DNA from 3 places in the Streptomyces marokkonensis genome. Region 3 is predicted to be linked to each of the others. Evidence: riboswitches for the same ligand, from Rfam matches in the RefSeq annotation. Region 3 holds a riboswitch; each other region holds the start of a gene.
What was found. Region 3 has a riboswitch for cobalamin ahead of ABEA26_RS05405 (cobalamin biosynthesis protein). Riboswitches for the same ligand answer to the same signal wherever they lie in the genome.
Positions count from the first base shown of each region.

Region 1: it holds a riboswitch for cobalamin, as region 3 does, so the genes downstream of both, ABEA26_RS28965 (ribonucleoside-diphosphate reductase subunit alpha) here and ABEA26_RS05405 (cobalamin biosynthesis protein) in region 3, are expected to answer to the same signal.
Region 2: it holds a riboswitch for cobalamin, as region 3 does, so the genes downstream of both, ABEA26_RS21985 (ABC transporter substrate-binding protein) here and ABEA26_RS05405 (cobalamin biosynthesis protein) in region 3, are expected to answer to the same signal.

Region 1 covers NZ_BAABCQ010000159.1:3,279-9,378, forward strand. The annotation lists gene ABEA26_RS28950 (GlxA family transcriptional regulator) at 1-39, opposite strand, end outside; gene ABEA26_RS28955 (hypothetical protein) at 132-377, shown strand; gene ABEA26_RS28960 (ribonucleotide-diphosphate reductase subunit beta) at 290-1,303, opposite strand; gene ABEA26_RS28965 (ribonucleoside-diphosphate reductase subunit alpha) at 1,303-3,708, opposite strand; cobalamin riboswitch at 3,834-3,957, opposite strand; gene ABEA26_RS28970 (GNAT family N-acetyltransferase) at 4,033-4,539, opposite strand; gene mctP (monocarboxylate uptake permease MctP) at 4,623-6,100, opposite strand, start outside.
Region 2 covers NZ_BAABCQ010000092.1:5,778-11,877, forward strand. The annotation lists gene ABEA26_RS21970 (glyoxalase superfamily protein) at 22-354, opposite strand; gene ABEA26_RS21975 (ABC transporter ATP-binding protein) at 443-1,228, opposite strand; gene ABEA26_RS21980 (FecCD family ABC transporter permease) at 1,225-2,340, opposite strand; gene ABEA26_RS21985 (ABC transporter substrate-binding protein) at 2,337-3,362, opposite strand; cobalamin riboswitch at 3,411-3,531, opposite strand; gene ABEA26_RS21990 (hypothetical protein) at 3,491-4,363, opposite strand; gene ABEA26_RS21995 (ferric reductase-like transmembrane domain-containing protein) at 4,412-5,398, shown strand; cobalamin riboswitch at 5,425-5,613, shown strand; gene ABEA26_RS22000 ((2Fe-2S) ferredoxin domain-containing protein) at 5,656-6,063, shown strand; gene ABEA26_RS22005 ((2Fe-2S)-binding protein) at 6,099-6,100, shown strand, end outside.
Region 3 covers NZ_BAABCQ010000014.1:18,521-24,620, reverse strand. The annotation lists gene ABEA26_RS05415 (inorganic phosphate transporter) at 211-1,452, shown strand; gene ABEA26_RS05410 (hypothetical protein) at 1,490-1,711, shown strand; cobalamin riboswitch at 1,940-2,077, shown strand; gene ABEA26_RS05405 (cobalamin biosynthesis protein) at 2,185-3,162, shown strand; gene ABEA26_RS05400 (cobyric acid synthase) at 3,159-4,691, shown strand; gene cobN (cobaltochelatase subunit CobN) at 4,688-6,100, shown strand, end outside.

The DNA.
Region 1 (6,100 bases), on a different contig from region 3:
TGCGCCGTCCATCAGTACGGCGGCCACGTTCTTCAGCATGCCGCGAGTGTGCCTCGCCAGTGGCAGGAAATCGAGGCCTTACGGCAGTCCTGCCACTCCCGGTAAGGAGTATCCGGCGCGACAGTGGTGTCATGACCGGAAACCAGACAGAAGCCCTGATCGGAATGCTCGCGACCTTCGGACTCCTCGTCCTCATGGTCCTCCCCTCGGTGATCGGCATCGTGCGCGAGAAGCGCGTCGACCGTCAGCTCAGGGAGGCCCAGGAGGGGGAGGGAGTGCGGAAGAAGACTCAGAAGTCCTCGTCGAGGTCGACGGTGCCCTCCACCGCCACCTGGTACGCCGAGGGACGCCGCTCGAAGAAGTTGGTCAACTCCTGAACGCCCTGCAGCTCCATGAAGGAGAAGGGGTTCTCGGAGCCGTACACCGGGGCGAAGCCGAGGCGCGTCAGGCGCTGATCGGCGACGCACTCCAGGTACTGCCGCATCGAGTCGGTGTTCATGCCCGGGAGGCCGTCACCGCACAGGTCGCGCGCGAACTGCAGCTCGGCCTCGACGGCCTCCCTCAGCATGTCGGTGACCTGCCGCTCGAGCGCGTCGTCGAACAGCTCCGGTTCCTCCTTGCGCACGGTGTCGACGACGTCGAAGGCGAAGGACATGTGCATCGTCTCGTCCCGGAACACCCAGTTGGTGCCGGTGGCCAGGCCGTGCAGCAGGCCCCGGCTGCGGAACCAGTAGACGTAGGCGAAGGCACCGTAGAAGAACAGTCCCTCGATGCACGCGGCGAAGCAGATGAGGTTGAGCAGGAAACGGCGGCGGTCGGCCGTGGTCTCCAGCCGGTCGATCGACTCGACCGAGTCCATCCACTTGAAGCAGAATCCGGCCTTCTCGCGGATCGAGGCGATGTTCTCGACCGCCGCGAAGGCCGCGTTGCGGTCCTGAGGGTCGGGCAGATAGGTGTCCAGCAGAGTCAGGTAGAACTGGACGTGCACGGCCTCCTCGAACAGCTGCCGGCTCAGGTACAGCCGCGCCTCCGGGGAGTTGATGTGCTTGTAGAGCGTGAGCACCAGGTTGTTCGCGACGATCGAGTCACCGGTGGCGAAGAAGGCCACCAGCCGGCCGATCAGGTGCTGCTCCTCGGGGCTCAGCTTCTCCAGGTCGGTGACGTCCGAGTGGAGGTCGACCTCCTCCACGTGCCAGGTGTTCTTGATGGCGTCCCGGTACCGTTCGTAGAAGTCCGGGTAGCGCATGGGGCGCAGCGTCAGTTCGAAGCCCGGGTCGAGCAGGTTCTTCGTGTTCTCGTTCATTACTGACAGGCCTCGCAGGACTCGGGGTTTTCCAGGGAGCAGGCGACCGCGTCGGGGGCGGGGGCGGCCTGCGCGGGGACGGTGGTCCGGGCGGCGGCGCGAGCGATGCGGGTTGCCGGGCGCGAACGCAGGTAGTAGGTGGTCTTCAGGCCCTGCTTCCAGGCGTACGCGTACATCGAGGAGAGCTTCCCGATGGTCGGCGTCTCCAGAAACAGGTTCAGCGACTGGGCCTGGTCGAGGTACGGGGTGCGGGCGGCAGCCATGTCGATCAGTCCGCGCTGCGGGATCTCCCAGGCGGTGCGGTACAGCGCGCGGACCTCCTCGGGGATCCAGCCGAAGCCCTGCACCGAGCCGTTCGCCTCGCGCAGCGCCTCGCGGGTGCGGGCGTCCCACACGCCGAGCCGCTTGAGGTCGTCCACCAGGTACGAGTTGACCTGGAGGAACTCGCCGGACAGCGTCTCGCGCTTGAACAGGTTGGACACCTGCGGCTCGATGCACTCGTAGGCGCCCGCGATGGAGGCGATGGTGGCGGTCGGCGCGATGGCCAGGAGCAGGGAGTTGCGCAGGCCGGTCGTGGCGACGCGCTGGCGCAGGGCCGCCCAGCGCTCGGGCCAGGTGGGCTCGACGCCGTAGTGGTCGGGGTGCAGCACGCCCCGGGCGGTACGGGTCTTCTCCCAGGCCGGCGCGGGGCCGCGGCGCTCGGCGAGGCCGGCGGACGTCTCGTACGCGGCGAGCATGATCCGCTCGGCGATGCGGGTGGAAAGGGTCTTCGCCTCGGCCGAGTCGAAGGGCAGGCGCAGCTGGAAGAAGACGTCCTGGAGGCCCATCGCGCCCAGGCCCACCGGGCGCCAGCGGGCGTTGGAACGCCCCGCCTGCTCGGTCGGGTAGAAGTTGATGTCGACCACCCGGTCCAGGAAGGTGACGGCGGTGCGGACGGTGGCGTCCAGGCGCTCCCAGTCGATGTCCTGGGAGTCCGGGTCCACGAACGCGCCCAGGTTCACCGAGCCCAGGTTGCAGACCGCCGTCTCCCCGTCGTCGGTGACCTCCAGGATCTCCGTGCAGAGGTTGGAGGAGTGGACGACGTGGCCCGGCTCGGCGGTCTGGTTGGCGGTGCGGTTGGCGGTGTCCTTGAAGGTCATCCAGCCCTGGCCGGTCTGCGCGAGGGTGCGCATCATGCGGCCGTACAGCTCACGGGCGGGGAGGGTCCTGCGGGCCAGACCCGCGGCTTCGGCCTCGCGGTAGGCGGCGTCGAACTCCTCGCCCCACAGGTCCGTCAGCGCGGGCACGTCGACGGGGGAGAACAGCGACCACTGTCCGTCGGTGTCCACCCGGCGCATGAACTCGTCGGGGACCCAGTGCGCCAGGTTCAGGTTGTGGGTGCGGCGGGCGTCCTCGCCGGTGTTGTCCCGCAGCTCCAGGAACTCCTCGATGTCCGCGTGCCAGGTCTCCAGGTACACCGCCGCCGCGCCCTTGCGCCGGCCGCCCTGGTTCACGGCGGCGACCGAGGCGTCCAGCGTCTTCAGGAACGGCACGATGCCGTTGGAATGCCCGTTGGTGCCGCGGATCAGCGATCCCCGGGCGCGGACACGGGAGTAGGCGATGCCGATGCCGCCGGCGTGCTTGGAGAGGCGGGCGACCTGGTGGAGCCGGTCGTAGAGGGAGTCCAGCTCGTCCTTGGGGGAGTCCAGCAGGTAGCAGGACGACATCTGGGCGTGCCGGGTCCCCGAGTTGAACAGGGTGGGGGAGGAAGGCAGGTAGTCCAGGCGGCTCATCAGCGCGTAGAGCGCGGCCACTTCGTCGAACGACCGTACGGTGTCGTCCTCGGCGAGCCCGGCGGCGACGCGCAGCAGGAAGTGCTGGGGCGTCTCGACGGGCCTGCGGGTGAGCGGGTGCCGGAGCAGGTAGCGGCTGTGCAGGGTGCGCAGCCCGAAGTAGCCGAAGCGGTCGTCGGCGGCCGGGTCGACCAGCGCGTCCAGGCGGTCCGCGTGCGACCGGACGAACTCGGCGGTGCGGTCGGCGATCAGGCCCTCGCGGTGGCCGGTGGCGACCGACTCGGTGAAGCTGGTGACGCCCTGGGAGGCGGCCTCGGCGCGGATGCCGATGGTCAGCAGCCGGGCGGCCAGCCGGGAGTAGACCGGGTCCTCGGAGATCAGACCGGCTGCCGCCTCGGTGGCGAGCTCGCGCAGCTCGGACTCGTCCGCGTGGGCGGACCGGCCGCGCAGTGCGGCGGCGGCGACCCGGCCGGGGTCGGCGCCGGGGAGGTCGGCGGTCAGCCCGGTCAGGGTCCGCAGCAGGGCGGCACCGGGGCCGTCGGACTCCCCGGTCGCCGGGGCCACCGGGGTCCTTGGGGTTGCTGAGGTCGTCACCGGGGTCGCTGAAACCGGGTCGGCTGGCGCGATGGTCACGTGGGGGCACTCCCTCGCTCGGCACGGGGCCTGGCGGAGGGCAGGGGGCAGCTCACGAGCGCACGCGGCGTCGCGTCCACCGGCCCACTCCACGAGGCCCGGACGTCATGGCACCCGGACCGGGACGGCCGGGCGCACTGTCGACAGGTCCTCGGACTGGACTCGCGCACATGAGCGCACAAGTACACCGTTGCGGGACAGTTCCGGATTCGCACCGGATTCCCCTGCGGCGACAGCGAGCATGAGCATACATCTTGTGCCGGGTTCGGCGAACGCCCCCCAGATGTTGTGTCGCGGAGGGATCGTCGAGAAGTGGTGCAGGTGTCAGAGCGTCATTTCGTAGGCGAGGAGCGTGATGTCGTCGAGCTCCGGCAGCGGGTTCCAGTCGCGGTCGGGGGTGCGGGTGAAGCCCAGTCGTGCGTAGAGACGGTGGGCGGTGCGCATGGTGCGCTGGGTCGACAGCACGACGCGCGCGCAGCGCTCGACGGCCCGGGACCGGTCGACGCAGGCCCGTACGAGGGCCTCGCCCACCCCGCGTCCGCGTGCCTCGCGGGCGACGGCGAGCATCCGTATCTCGGCCTCGCCGGTCCGGGCGACGTCGGCCATCGGGCCACCGGACGGCACGAAGGTCACGCCGCCGAGCACCCGGCCGTCCGCCGCCGCGACCAGCACCTCGGCGGCCGCCGCGCGCTTCGCCACGTCCCTCAGCTCACCGAGGTACGCGTCGTCCTCGCCGAAGTCGAGGAGGCCGTCGCGAAGATAGGCCCGCGCGGTGATCTCACCGAGGGTGCCGTACTCGTCCGTCGCCGCCTGCCGGATCACGAAGTCCATGACGCCGAGTGTGCCGGACGGGTACGACAACGGGCCGCCGGATTTCTCCGACGGCCCGCCGCGTACCGGTCGCGTACCGCAGGTCAGTGCGAGGTACCCGCCGTGGCCGGCGGCAGCTCCGTCTCGACGCCCGGGTCGCCGGCGTCCGCCGTGTAGTCGCCCGGCTTCGTCTCGTCGACGCCGTCGGGCGCCTTGAAGGCCCTCATGACGAAGGTCAGGACCACGGTGACCAGGACGTTCAGCACGAAGGCGGTGAGGCCGATGTAGCCGATCTCGCCGATGCCGGGGATCTCCTTCGAGGAGCCGCCGAAGTGCTTCTGCGTCGGCGAGGCGACACCGTACGCGGCGACCGTGCCGTAGACCATGCCGACCGCCCAGCCGCCGAGCAGCGCCCAGCGGTGGAACCAGCGGGTGAACAGGCCGCCGACCAGGGCCGGGAAGGTCTGCAGGATCCAGATGCCGCCGAGCAGCTGGAAGTTGATCGCGACCGTCTTGTCCATGCCGAGGACGAAGACCAGCGCACCTACCTTCACCAGCAGGGACGTCAGCTTGGAGACCTTCGTCTCCTGGGCCGGGGTGGCGTCCGGCTTGATGAAGTCCTTGTAGATGTTGCGGGTGAAGAGGTTCGCGGCGGCGATCGACATGATCGCCGCCGGGACCAGGGCCCCGATGCCGATCGCCGCGAAGGCCACGCCGGCGAACCAGTCCGGGAACATGTTCTCGAACAGCTGGGGGATCGCCAGCTGCCCGTTCTTCACCTGCACGCCCGCCGCGATCGCCATGAAGCCCAGCAGCGCGAGCAGGCCCAGCATCAGCGAGTACAGCGGCAGGATGGTGGTGTTGCGCCGGATCACCTCACGGCTGCGCGAGGACAGCGTCGCGGTGATCGAGTGTGGGTACATGAAGAGCGCGAGCGCCGAGCCGAGCGCCAGGGTGGCGTACGTCCACTGGCCGCCGTGGTCCGGCACCAGTCCGCCGTTGCCCGACTCGGTGAACTTGTCGTTCGCCGCGGCGAAGATGTCGTCGAAGCCGCCGAGCTTGATCGGGATGTAGATGATGGCCACCGCGATCACGATGTAGATCAGCGTGTCCTTGACGAACGCGATCAGCGCGGGCGCGCGCAGCCCCGACGAGTACGTGTACGCGGCCAGCACGCCGAAGGCGATCAGCAGGGGCAGGTCCTTGACGAACCAGTTGGTGTCCTCGCCGCCGCCGACGCCCATCACGTCCAGCACGGCCTGGATGCCGACCAACTGGAGCGCGATGTACGGCATCGTGGCCAGGATGCCGGTCACGGCGACTGCCAGCGACAGCCCTTTCGAGCCGAACCGGCCGCGCACGAAGTCCGAGGTCGTCACGTACCCGTGCTTGTGGGAGACCGACCACAGCCGCGGCAGGAAGGTGAAGATCAGGGGGTAGACCAGGATCGTGTACGGCACCGCGAAGAAGCCGGCCGCGCCCGCCGCGTAGATCGCCGCCGGTACGGCCACGAAGGTGTACGCGGTGTACAGGTCGCCGCCCAGCAGGAACCAGGTGACCCAGGTGCCGAACGAGCGGCCGC
Region 2 (6,100 bases), on a different contig from region 3:
GCTACGTATTGCCGGAGAGTGTCATTCCGCCGGTGTGCCGATCCGAAGCCGGTTGCCGTCAGGGCCGTGCAGCTCGATCTCACGCGCCCACGGAGCGTCCCTCGCCTGTACACCGAACTCGGAGGCGATGGCCTCGACATCGCGAACGCGGAGGTGGACCGGCGTGTCGGGGCGGGCATCGCCCTTGTGCTCCGACAAGAACAACCGCACCCCGCCCCGGGCGACCTCGACGAACGCGGGAAGTCCCGGTGCGAAGCGGTGTTCCCACTGCTTGGCGAAGCCCAGCCGCTCGTACCAAGCGACCGCCGTCGCGGCGTCCTCGACGCGAAGAACGGGAACGACGTCCTCGTCCATGGCGTCATCGTCGCAGACCGTCCAGGGCGAACGTCGCCTGATGCGGCACTGGGTCGCGCGGACGGGCACGAGGCAGTAACGGGGGCCTTCAGTCGTGTGGCTCTTCGGGGAGGAACGTCACCTGCGGGGCGCCCGTGCGCGGATGGACGGCGACTTCCGCCGCCACTCCGTAGACCTCGGCCAGAAGCCGCGGGGTGAGGATCTCGACGGGCGGTCCGGAGGCGGTGACCTCACCGGCGCGCAGTACGTAGAGGCGGTCGCAGTAGTAGGCGGCCAGGTTGAGGTCGTGCAGGGCGAGCAGCACGGTGGCGGGCAGTCGGCGCAGGGCGCCGAGCACGGACAACTGGTGGCGGATGTCGAGGTGGTTGGTGGGTTCGTCAAGGACAAGGAGGGTGGGCTGCTGGGCGAGAGCGCGCGCGATGAGGACGCGCTGACGCTCGCCGCCGGAGAGCCGGTCGAAGGGGCGGTCGGCCAGGTGGACGGCGTCGACCGCGAGGAGTGCGGAGTCGATGAGTTCGGCGTCCTCTGGGGTGTCGCCGGCGAGGAGTCTTTTGTGCGGGGTGCGGCCCATGGCGACGACCTCGCGGACGGCGAGGTCGAAGTCGGCTGCCGAGTCCTGGACCACCGCCGCCACGGTGCGGGCCAGTTGTCGCACCGGTAGCGACCAGGCGTCGCCGCCGTCGACGCGGACCTGGCCGGTGTCGGGGCGCAGGACGCGGTAGACGGTGCGCAGGAGGCTGGACTTGCCGCTGCCGTTGGGGCCCACGAGCCCGATGGTCTCGCCCGGGCGGGCGGTCAGGGAGACGTCGCGCACCAGGTGGCGGGCTCCGGCGGTGAGCGTGACGCCGTCGACGTCCAGTGCGGTCGCGGTCATGCCACTCCTCGGTCGGTGCCGCGCCGGGCGTCGCGGCGCATCAGCCACAGGAAGAACGGTCCGCCGCACAGGGCCGTGAGGACACCGACGGGTATCTCCATCGGGGCGGCGACCGTCCGTGCGGTGATGTCGGCCCAGAGGAGGAAGACCGCTCCGCCGAGTGCCGCTGTCGGCAGGACCCTGCGGTGGTCGCCGCCGACGAACAGGCGCACGATGTGGGGCATCATCAGGCCGACGAAGCCGATCGGTCCGGCCGCCGCGACCAGCACGCCCGTGACGAGGGAGAGCAGCACGAACAGCCGGGCGCGGAACCGGGCCACGTCCAGACCCATGGTGGTCGCCGCTTCTTCGCCGGCCAGCAGCAGGTTCAGGTTGCGGGCCTGCGCCATGAGGACGCCGACACCGAGCAGCAGGGCGGTGCTGGGCAGCCACAGCGTGCCCCAGTTGACCCCGCCCAGGCCGCCGAGGGTCCAGGCGAGGACCGCGCGGGCCTCGTTGCCCCGGTCGGTGGTGAGCAGCAGCAGATCGAGGACGGCCGTGAGCACCGCCGCGATCGCCACCCCGGACAGCACCAGCCGCGATGAGGTGATGCGTCCGCCGGTGCGGGCGGTGGCGTACACGAGCAGGAGTGCGCCCAGGGCGCCCACGAAGGCGGCCACCGACAGGGAGAGGGGCCCGAAGAGGGTGACGCCGAACACGATCACCGAGACCGCGCCGAGCGACGCCCCGGAGGAGACGCCGAGCAGGTACGGCTCTGCGAGAGGGTTCCGCACCAGGGCCTGCAGCGCGGTGCCGATCACCGCCAGGCCGGCGCCGGTGACCGCACCGAGCAGCACCCGCGGCGCCCGCACGTCCACCACGATGGTCTCCCGGGCTCTTGACCAGTCCGGTTCCTGCCAGTCGGCGCCCAGCGCGTGCGTCACGATGCCCCACACCTGGCCCGGCGGTACATGTACGGAGCCGATCGCGAGGCCCGCCGTGGCGGAGACGACGAGCAACGCGGTGAGCACCAGCAGTGTGACGGCCAGCCGCGTACGGCCTGTTCCCGAGCCGGTGGCGTCTTGCCGTTGCACCGTCCGTTCGGCGTGCGCGCCGGTGGCGGCCTGAGTCACCGGAAGCTCTTCGGGTGCAGCCCGCGGGCCAGGTCCTCGACCGCGTAGGCCGAGCGGATGCCGACCAGGGTGGCGGTCAGCGGCAGGACGACGAACCGCTTGTTCCTGACGGCGGGTACGTCGGCGAGCGCGGGCTGGGAGAGCAGGAACTTCTTCTTCTCCTCGACGCTTTCGGCACCGGCGTAGTCATAGATGGCGATGACTTCCGGCTTGCGCTCGACGACCTGCTCCCAGGAGACGTCACCGAAGACGTCGTCGAGGCCGGTGAAGACGTTGTCGCCGCCGGCCAGCCGGATCAGTTCGGTGCCCAGGCTCTTGCCGCCCGCGGTGAAGGCGCTTTTGTCGCCGCTGTCGTAGACGAAGACGGGCACCTCGGGCTCGCCTTCGACCTTGCCGGCGGCCTTGCCGACGCGGCCTTCGAGGTCGGCGACCAGTTCGTCGGCCCGGTCCGGGACACCGAAGATCGTGCCGATGGTGCGGATCTCGGCGTAGGTGTCCTTCATCGTCACCCGCTTATCGCCGCAGTACTCGCGATTGAGGTAGGTGTCGATGCCGACGTCGGCGAACGCCTCGCGGGAGCGGCCCTCGTTCTCGTCGAAGGCGCTGCCGTAGCCGCCGAGGACGAGGTCGGGTTCGGCGTCCAGGACGGTCTCGAAGGACGGTTCCCTCTCCGCCAGTTCCGGGACGGACTCGTAGTCCTTCTTCAGCTCGGGCAGGACGGCGGAGTCGGGGAAGGCCGTTCCGACCAGGCGGTCCTTCAGGCCGAGGGCGAGCATGAGCTCGGCCGGGTGCTGGTGGATGGTGACCACCCGCGACGGCGGCCTGTCGTACGTCGTCTTCACACCGCAGTTGTCGATCGTGACCGGGAAGCCCGCGGGCACGGCCGCGCCGGCCTTCGCGTCCCCACGGCTCTCGTCGGACGAACCGCAGCCGGCGGTCAGCAGCACTGACGTGAGAGACACGGCAGCGGCCGTGGCACGAAGGAACCCGCGCGTGCGGGCAGGGGTGAACAGCTGGGACACGTGAAGCCTCCTGGAGTCCGCGCTCCTTGGGACGGGCCCGCGACGGACCAGTGTCCTGACTCCCGGATCGACGTTCCCTCCGCCTTCCCGCGCCGTGCGCAGTGGCATGTCGGAGGGGCGCTCCCCGGTCACAGTGGCGGGACCGTGCCGGATTCGCACCGGCTTCCTGTCTCCCGTCGCGGCGATGACCAGGTGATCCTACGTTCCTCCGAGCCGGCGGCGAAAGGGCGTGCGGGCCGGCCGTACGCCCCGCGCCTTCGGCACGCTTCGCGCGGTGGGGTGCGTCCCGCCCCGCCGGTTCCGGACAGCCGTGCGTGTCCCGCTGTGACCGCGAGGAACAGCGCCGTGACGGCCGCGAACAGCCGGCCGGGCGAGGGCAGGACGAATGGTCCGGCGATGGGCGGGCCGACCGCCGTCCCGGCGTTGAGTGTCGCGTTGCCCGCCGACAGGAACGCCGGACGGCGCTCGTCGTCGACGCCGTGCACGAGGTACGCCTTGTTGGCGGGCAGGTGGAGCGCGACACCGCAGCACGTCAGGACCAGCGCCCGGATCGCGAGGACCGGGTACCAGGCGGGTGTTCCCGGCATGTCGGCGAGCCGGTCGAGCCCATTGACGCCGGTGAACACCCCGGGGGCGGCAGGGTAGCCGAGAACAGAGGCGAGGGCCGGACCGCCGGGGCAGTCCGCGTCCATCGGACCGGGGCGGCGACCGAGCGCGGACTCGATCATCGCCTCGTACGCGTTGACGCCGAGCACCCGGCACAGACCCTCCCCGACCAGCGCACCCCCGATGCGGGGATTGACCTCCACCACTTCCGGGCCGTCGGCGGTCAGCACGAACTCCACGTGAGCGAACCGGTCGGTGCAGTCGATGGCGGCGAGCACCCGATCGAGCCGGCTCTCCAGCGATGTCCGCGTGTCCCCTGTGCAGGTGTCGTGGCGGCTCTGGCTGGATATCACCTCTGAGGATCGCTGCCCCATCAGCCAGACTTGCTGCCTCACGACACATGCGCACCGCTGCCGCGGTGGCCCGTGCCCGGGAGGCCCCTGATGACGTCAGAAGCGAGGCCGGACGAAGACGGGGCAGAAGCGCCGCCCGGGCGGGGACGGCCCCCCGGGGACCGCGTCGCGCTGCGCGGCGATCTGCGCTCCGCCCTGCCGGACGCCTCCGCGGCGGTGGTGGTCACGGCGCTCGTGTTCGCGTTCTTGTGGGCGCGCATGGAGTCGGGTGCTTCGGACACCGTCGCGGTCATGCCGTTCATGGACGATGCCGGCACCTACTGGATGTACCTGCTCAGCCAGGCGTTCGGATGGTCGGGACTGCTGTGGGCCTGGGGCACGGTCATGCTCGGTCTGCTGCTGTCGGGGCCACGCCCTGCCCGGCTGCCGGTCTCCCGGCAGGTACTGGAGCGCTGGCACCGCACCACGAGTCTGACGACGATGGCGCTGATGTTCGCCCACGCGCTCATGTTCGCGGCGGAACTCGTGCGCTACGAGACGAAGGTGGACTGGGCCGAGCGGCTGTGGGTGGGCTTCGCCGACAGCTTCGTCCCTGGCTGGTACGACTCCGGAACCGGCCGGATCGCCATCCCGCTCGGGCAGGGCGCCCTGTACCTGGCGATTCCGCTGGGGCTGCTGTTCTACGTCCGGCACCGCATCGGAGCGAACACCTGGCGGCGGCTGCACCGTTTCGTGATCGTCGTCTACGTGCTGAGCGTGTGGCATACGCTCCTGTACGGAACCAACGTCTGGTACGGGGAATGGCCGCGCACTGTCCTGTGGCTGCTGCAAGTACCCGTCGCGGGGCTGCTGTTGCTGCGTCTGCTGAGACCTGCCCGGCGGGCTGAACGGCTGGGCTCGCCGAAGGGAGGCATGGGCGCGGCCCGCCCGGCCTGGTGGGCGCGTGCGGTCGGACGCGTCGTCGCCGGAGCCGTCATCGTCGGGTTGGTCATCGTGGTGGTGTCCGGCCGCGACGGCGGACGGGACCGCCCGACCCATCCGCCCGCGACGGCCCCGCACTCCCAGGAGACGGACTGAGGGCCGGCACCGGTCGGTTGGCACGGCGTCCCGGGGTGGGATGATGTCCGGCGACAAGGCGACGGCGGAACGAGGAAGCCGGTGTGAAACCGGCGCGGTCCCGCCACTGTGATCGGCGAGCGCGTCCCGACAGGCCACTGCCCGGCAGCGGGCGGGAAGGCCGGGACGAGCATCGACCCGAGAGCCAGGAGACTCACGCGGTCGCCTCCTCGACGGACCACCGGGGCGGAGCTCCCCGGAGAGAGGGACGGCACCGCATGCTCGCAACGCCGACCGGACGAACGACTCACGACGCGAGGGCCGAAGCGGGGGCCGGCAAGGTGCCGTGCCGCATCGTCGTGTGCCGCGACTGCTGCTGCGGCAGCCCCAAAGTGACCGGCGTCGACCACACGGCCCAGACCGAACGCCTGCGCACCGCGGCACCGGTACGCGTCTCCGACTGCCTCGACGTCTGCGACCAGGCCAACGTCATCGTCGTACTGCCTTCAGCCGAGGGCAGGGTGGCCGGTGCCCGTCCCGTCTGGCTGGGGCTGGTCAACGACCCGGACGCGACCGAGGACATCGCCGCCTGGGCACGCGCGGGCGGCCCCGGCGTGGCACCGTTGCCGGACATCCTCGACCTGTACGCCATCACGCCGCCGCGGCGACGGCGTACGGCCTCCTGACCGTACGGACGGAAGCCGGAGGGAGGACAAAAGCCGT
Region 3 (6,100 bases):
CCCGGGCGCCCCGCGCCCCTGGTCCCGCCGCCGCGGACCGGCGGCGCGGCGATCCTGCCAGGCACGTCTCCGGAGAGCATCGGGTCGGACACACAGAGGGAGGCGGTAGCGCCGGTTCCGGTCACCGTGACGCCCGGCCCAGTTCATCTTCCGTTCACTCTGGTTACCTACGTTCGACGCGCCAATGACCTCGAACGATTGCCTGGGTAAATGGAAAGCTTCTCGCTGATCCTCGCGATTGTGGTGGTAACCGCACTCGCGTTCGATTTCACGAACGGTTTCCACGACACCGCGAACGCGATGGCAACGACCATTTCGACCGGTGCGCTCAAGCCCAAGGTGGCGGTGGCGATGTCCGCCGTCCTCAACCTTGTCGGCGCCTTCCTCTCCGTGGAGGTCGCCAACACGATCTCCAAAGGTCTCGTCGACGAGACCGGCATCCGCCCCGAGGTCATCTTCGCCGCCCTGGTCGGCGCGATCCTCTGGAACCTGCTGACCTGGCTGGTCGGACTCCCGTCCAGTTCCTCGCACGCCCTCATGGGCGGCCTGATCGGTGCCGCGGTCGCCTCGGCGGGCGTCGACGCGGTCAACGGCGACGCGCTCGTCACCAAGGTGCTCCTCCCGGCCCTCGCCGCCCCGCTCGTCGCGGGCCTCGCGGCGTTGCTCGGCGCACGGCTGACGTACAAGCTCGGCCGCAAGGCCGACGGCAAGGCCGCCGCGAAGGGCTACCGCGCCGGGCAGATCGCCTCCGCCGGGCTGGTCTCGCTGGCCCACGGCACCAACGACGCCCAGAAGACGATGGGCATCATCACCCTCGCCCTGGTCGCCGGCGGCTCCCTCGCCCCCGACTCCGACCCGCCCATGTGGGTCATCCTCTCCGCGGGCGTCGCCATCGCGCTCGGCACCTACCTCGGCGGCTGGCGCATCATCCGCACCATGGGCAAGGGGCTGACCGACCTCCAGCCGCAGCAGGGTTTCGCCGCCCAGACCAGCGCCGCCACGGTCATCCTGGCCTCCTCCCACCTCGGCTTCTCCCTCTCCACCACGCACTCGGTCTCCGGCGCGGTGATGGGTGCGGGCCTCGGCCGCAAGGGCGGCGTGGTGCGCTGGTCCACGGCCACCCGGATGTTCGTGGCCTGGGGTCTCACCCTGCCGGCCGCGGCCCTGGTCGCCGCGATCGCCGAGTGGGTCTGCGGCCTGGGTGACTGGGGCACCGCCCTCGTCGCGGTCTTCCTGGTCACCTCCAGCGCCGCCATCTGGAAGCTCTCCCGGCGCGAGGTCGTCGACCACACCAACGTCGTCGACACCGACGAGCCCGACACGTCCGGCGTGGTGACCACGGCGATGGCCGCCGTCTCCCCGCCCCCGGCGGGCGTGACCGAGGACCTGGCGGCCTCCGCCCCGGCCTCCGCGCCCGACTCCAAGGCCCCGTCGGCCACCACCACCGTCTGAGCCCGCGCCCCGGGTACGAAGGAAGCGAAGAACCTCCATGGACATCGACTGGGCAGCTCTCGGCTCCGTCTTCGGGGTCAGCCTCGTGGCCACCGTGGCCCTGGTGGGCCTGTTCACCCTCGGCATCGTCGGCCTCTCCCGCCAGGAGCGGGCCGCCGAGCAGGGCGGCTCCGCGGCCCTCGCGGTCACCGGCGCGTACGCGTGCTTCGCGGCCTGCCTGGCGGCGGTGGCGTACGGGATATACCTGATCGTCGCCTGACACACGAGCATCGTCGGACACACGTGCGCCGCCCGACGCACGAACGCCGCCCGACGCGCGAACGTGTCGGCCCACGAACGACGCCTGACCCTCGGCGCACACCAGTGAGGCGGGGCGCGGAACGGACTCCAATCCTCCCGCGCCCCGCCTTTTCCCGTGCCGGCGCGCGCCTTTGGCGTGTGGGCCTTCGCACACTCCCCCACCGCAGGTCAACGCCAGGTTGACGGGTGTCGACGGTGCGTGGTGGACTGCCGGAGCCAATGCGGCGACAGGAGAGGAAGCCCGGTGCGAATCCGGCGCGGTCCCGCCACTGTGACCGGGGAGCGATCCCCGGGAGCCAGGAACTCTCATCGCCGTACTTCTTCCAACCAGGGCGCGGACACCCTGAGTGAGGACCCATCGCCATGCGCGGCTGCCGTTCCAGGCTCACCAGCGACACTCTTCGTCTCCCTCTCTCCACGGCCGGTTGAACCGTGCGTGCCGAACGCGTCTTCGCGTACGGCGCCGCCGCCGGCCTTCTCGGTGACCTCCTCCTCGGCGATCCACGCCGCGGACACCCGGTCGCCGCGTTCGGCCGTGCCGCCGGTGCCGTGGAACGGGTGCTGTGGCGTGACCACCGGGGCTGGGGCGCGCTGCACACCGCCGTGTGCGCCGGTGGCGTCGCCGCCCTCGGGCTGGCCGCCACCCGCTCCGTACGCCACTCCCCCGCCGCCTCCGTCGCACTGACCGCCGCGGCCACCTGGTCGGTCGTCGGCGGCACCTCGCTCGCTCGTGAGGCGAGCGCCATCGGCCGCGCCCTGGAGGCCGGCGACGTCGAGGCGGCCCGCACGCGGCTGCCGCACCTGTGCGGCCGGGATCCGCAGGCGCTGGACGCCGACGGGATCGCCCGGGCCGTCGTGGAGTCCGTCGCCGAGAACACCTCGGACGCGGTGGTGGGCGCCCTGGTGTGGGGCGCCGTGGCCGGGGTGCCGGGGCTGGTGGGCTTCCGGGCGGTGAACACTCTGGACGCGATGGTCGGCCACAAGTCGCCCAGGTACCGCCGCTACGGCTGGGCCTCGGCCCGGCTCGACGACCTCGCCGGCTGGCCGGGCGCCCGGCTGACCGCCGTCCTGGCCACCGCGGCCGGAGGCGATCCCCGGGGTGCCGTACGCGCCTGGCGCGCCGACGCCGCACAGCACCCGAGCCCCAACGCCGGTCCCGTGGAGACGTCGTTCGCGGGCGCCCTGGGCGTGCGGCTGGGCGGAACGCTCTCCTACGGCGGGCGGGTCGAGCACCGGCCCGTCCTCAACGGGGCCTCGGGGCGCGCCGTCCGGGCCGGTCGTGGCGACATCGAACGGGCGGTGAGGCTCTCCCGGCGCGTGGGCTGGCTGGCGCTGGGCGTGTGCGCGGGCGCGCGGCTGCTGGCCCGCCGGGCGGGCACGCGGGCGCTCACGAAGGGACGTGACTCATGAGCGGTGGCCTCCTCGTCGCCGGCACCACCTCCGACGCCGGCAAGAGCGTCGTCACCGCCGGGATCTGCCGCTGGCTGGTGCGTCAGGGCGTCAAGGTCGCGCCCTTCAAGGCGCAGAACATGTCGCTCAACTCCTTCGTCACCCGCGAGGGCGCCGAGATCGGGCGGGCGCAGGCCATGCAGGCCCAGGCATGCCGGGTGGAGCCGACCGCGCTGATGAACCCGGTGCTGCTCAAGCCGGGCGGCGAGCGCAGCAGTCAGGTCGTGCTGCTCGGCCGGGCGGTCGGTGAGATGAGCGCCCGCGGCTACCACGGCGGCCGGCAGCAGCGGTTGCTCGGCACGGTCCTCGACTGTCTGGCCGAGCTGCGGAGCACGTACGACGCGGTGATCTGCGAGGGGGCGGGCAGTCCCGCCGAGATCAACCTGCGCCGCACCGACATCGTGAACATGGGGATCGCCCGGGGTGCCGGACTTCCCGTCCTCGTCGTCGGCGACATCGACCGCGGGGGCGTCTTCGCCTCCTTCTTCGGCACGGTGGCGCTGCTGTCGCCCGAGGATCAGGCGCTGGTCGCCGGGTTCCTCGTCAACAAGTTCCGGGGCGACGTGTCGCTGCTGGAACCGGGCCTCGACATGCTCCACGGCCTCACCGGGCGGCGGACGTACGGAGTGCTGCCCTTCCGGCACGGGCTCGGTATCGACGAGGAGGACGGGCTGCGGGTGTCTCTGCGCGGGACCGTGCGGGAGTCCGCCGTCGCGTCGCCCGTCGGCGAGGACGTGCTGCGGGTCGCCGTCTGCGCCGTCCCTCTGATGTCCAACTTCACGGACGTGGACGCGCTGGCCGCCGAACCGGGTGTCGTGGTGCGCTTCGTGGACCGGCCGGAGGAGCTCGCGGACGCGGACCTCGTGGTCGTGCCGGGCACGCGCGGGACGGTGCGGGCGCTGGAGTGGCTGCGGGAGCGGGGGCTGGCGGACGCCCTCGTCCGCAGGGCCGCCGAGCAGCGGCCCGTGCTGGGCGTCTGCGGCGGCTACCAGCTGCTCGGCGAGCACATCGAGGACGAGGTCGAGTCGCGTGCCGGGCTCGTCGACGGGCTCGGACTGCTGCCCGTGCGGGTCCGGTTCGCCCGCGAGAAGACCCTCACCCGCCCGATGGGAAAGGCCCTCGGCGAGCGCGTAGAGGGGTACGAGATCCACCACGGGGTCGCCGAGGTCCTCGGCGGAGAGGCCTTCATCTCCGATGACGAAGGACACAGCCCGGAGGGCTGCCGGGTCGGCCAGACCTGGGGCACGCACTGGCACGGCTCGCTGGAGTCGGACGGCTTCCGGCGGGCGTTCCTGCGCGAGGTGGCCGCCGCCGCGGGCCGCCGCTTCGTGCCGGCCCCCGACACCTCGTTCGCCGCACTGCGCGAGGAACAGCTCGACCGGCTCGGCGACCTGATCGAACAGCACGCGGACACGGACGCGCTGTGGCGGCTCATCGAGTCCGGCGCGCCACAAGGACTGCCCTTCATTCCACCGGGAGCGCCCGCATGAGCACAGTGTTGTTGTTGTCGACCGCCGACACGGACCTGCTGGCGGCCCGCGCGTCGGACGCCGCCTACCGGATCGGCAACCCGACCCGGGTCGACGTGACGGAGGAGCTGCCCGCGCTCCTCGACGGCGCGGACATCGCCGTCGTACGTCTGCTGGGCGGCAAGCGCGCCTGGGAGGACGGGCTCGCCGCGCTGAAGGCCGCCGGTGTCCCGACCGTCCTGCTGGGCGGCGAAAGCGTGCCGGACGCCGAGCTGATGGCCGAGTCGTCGGTGCCGGCCGGGGTGGTGGCCGAAGCGCTGCGCTACCTCGTCGAGGGCGGGCCCGCCAACCTCACGCACCTGGCGCGCTTCCTGTCGGACACGGTGCTGCTGACCGGCGAGGGATTCGACGAGCCGGAGAAGATGCCGGAGTTCGGCGTCCACGGCTCCCGGGCCGTCGAGTCCGGCCGCCCGACGGTCGGCGTGCTCTTCTACCGCGCCCACCAGCTGAGCGGCAACACCGCCTTCGTCGACACGCTGTGCGACGCGATCGAGGCGCACGGCGCCAACGCGCTGCCCGTGTACTGCGGTTCGCTGCGCGACGCGGACCCGGGACTGTACGAGCTGCTGGGCCGGGCCGACGCCCTGGTCGCCACCGTCCTCGCGGCCGGCGGCACGCACGCCTCGCAGGCGTCGGCGGGCGGCGACGAGGAGGCCTGGGACATCGGCGCGCTGGCCGACCTGAACGTCCCGGTCCTGCAAGGCCTCTGCCTCACCTCCTCCCGCGCCGCCTGGGAGGCGTCCGACGCCGCCCTCTCCCCCATGGACGCGGCGATGCAGGTCGCGATCCCGGAGTTCGACGGGCGCCTGGTCACCGTGCCGTTCTCCTTCAAGGAGCAGGGGCCCGACGAGGTGCCGGTGTACGTCGCCGACCCCGAGCGGGCCGGGCGGGTCGCCGGGATCGCCGTACGGCACGCGGCCCTGGGACACAAGGCGAACGCCGACAAGAAGCTCGCGCTGGTCTTCACCGCGTACCCGACCAAGCACTCCCGCGTCGGCAACGCGGTGGGCCTCGACACCCCGGCGTCGGCGGTGCGGGTCCTGGACGCGCTCCGGGACGCCGGGTACTCCCTCACCGACTACCCGTCCGGCGGCGACGAGCTGATCCACCGCCTGATCGCGGCCGGCGGCCACGACGTCGAGTGGCTGACGGAGGACCAGCTGGCCGCCGCCCCCGCTCGGGTGCCGCTGGCCGACTACCGGGCGTGGTTCGAGAAGCTGGACCCGGAGCTGCGGGAGGGCATGCGCCAGGCGTGGGGCGAGCCGCCGGGTTCGCTGTACGTCGACGGCGACGACATCGTGCTCGCGTCGCTCCGGTTCGGGAACGTCGTGGTCATGATCCAGCCGCCGCGCGGCTTCGGCGAGAACCCG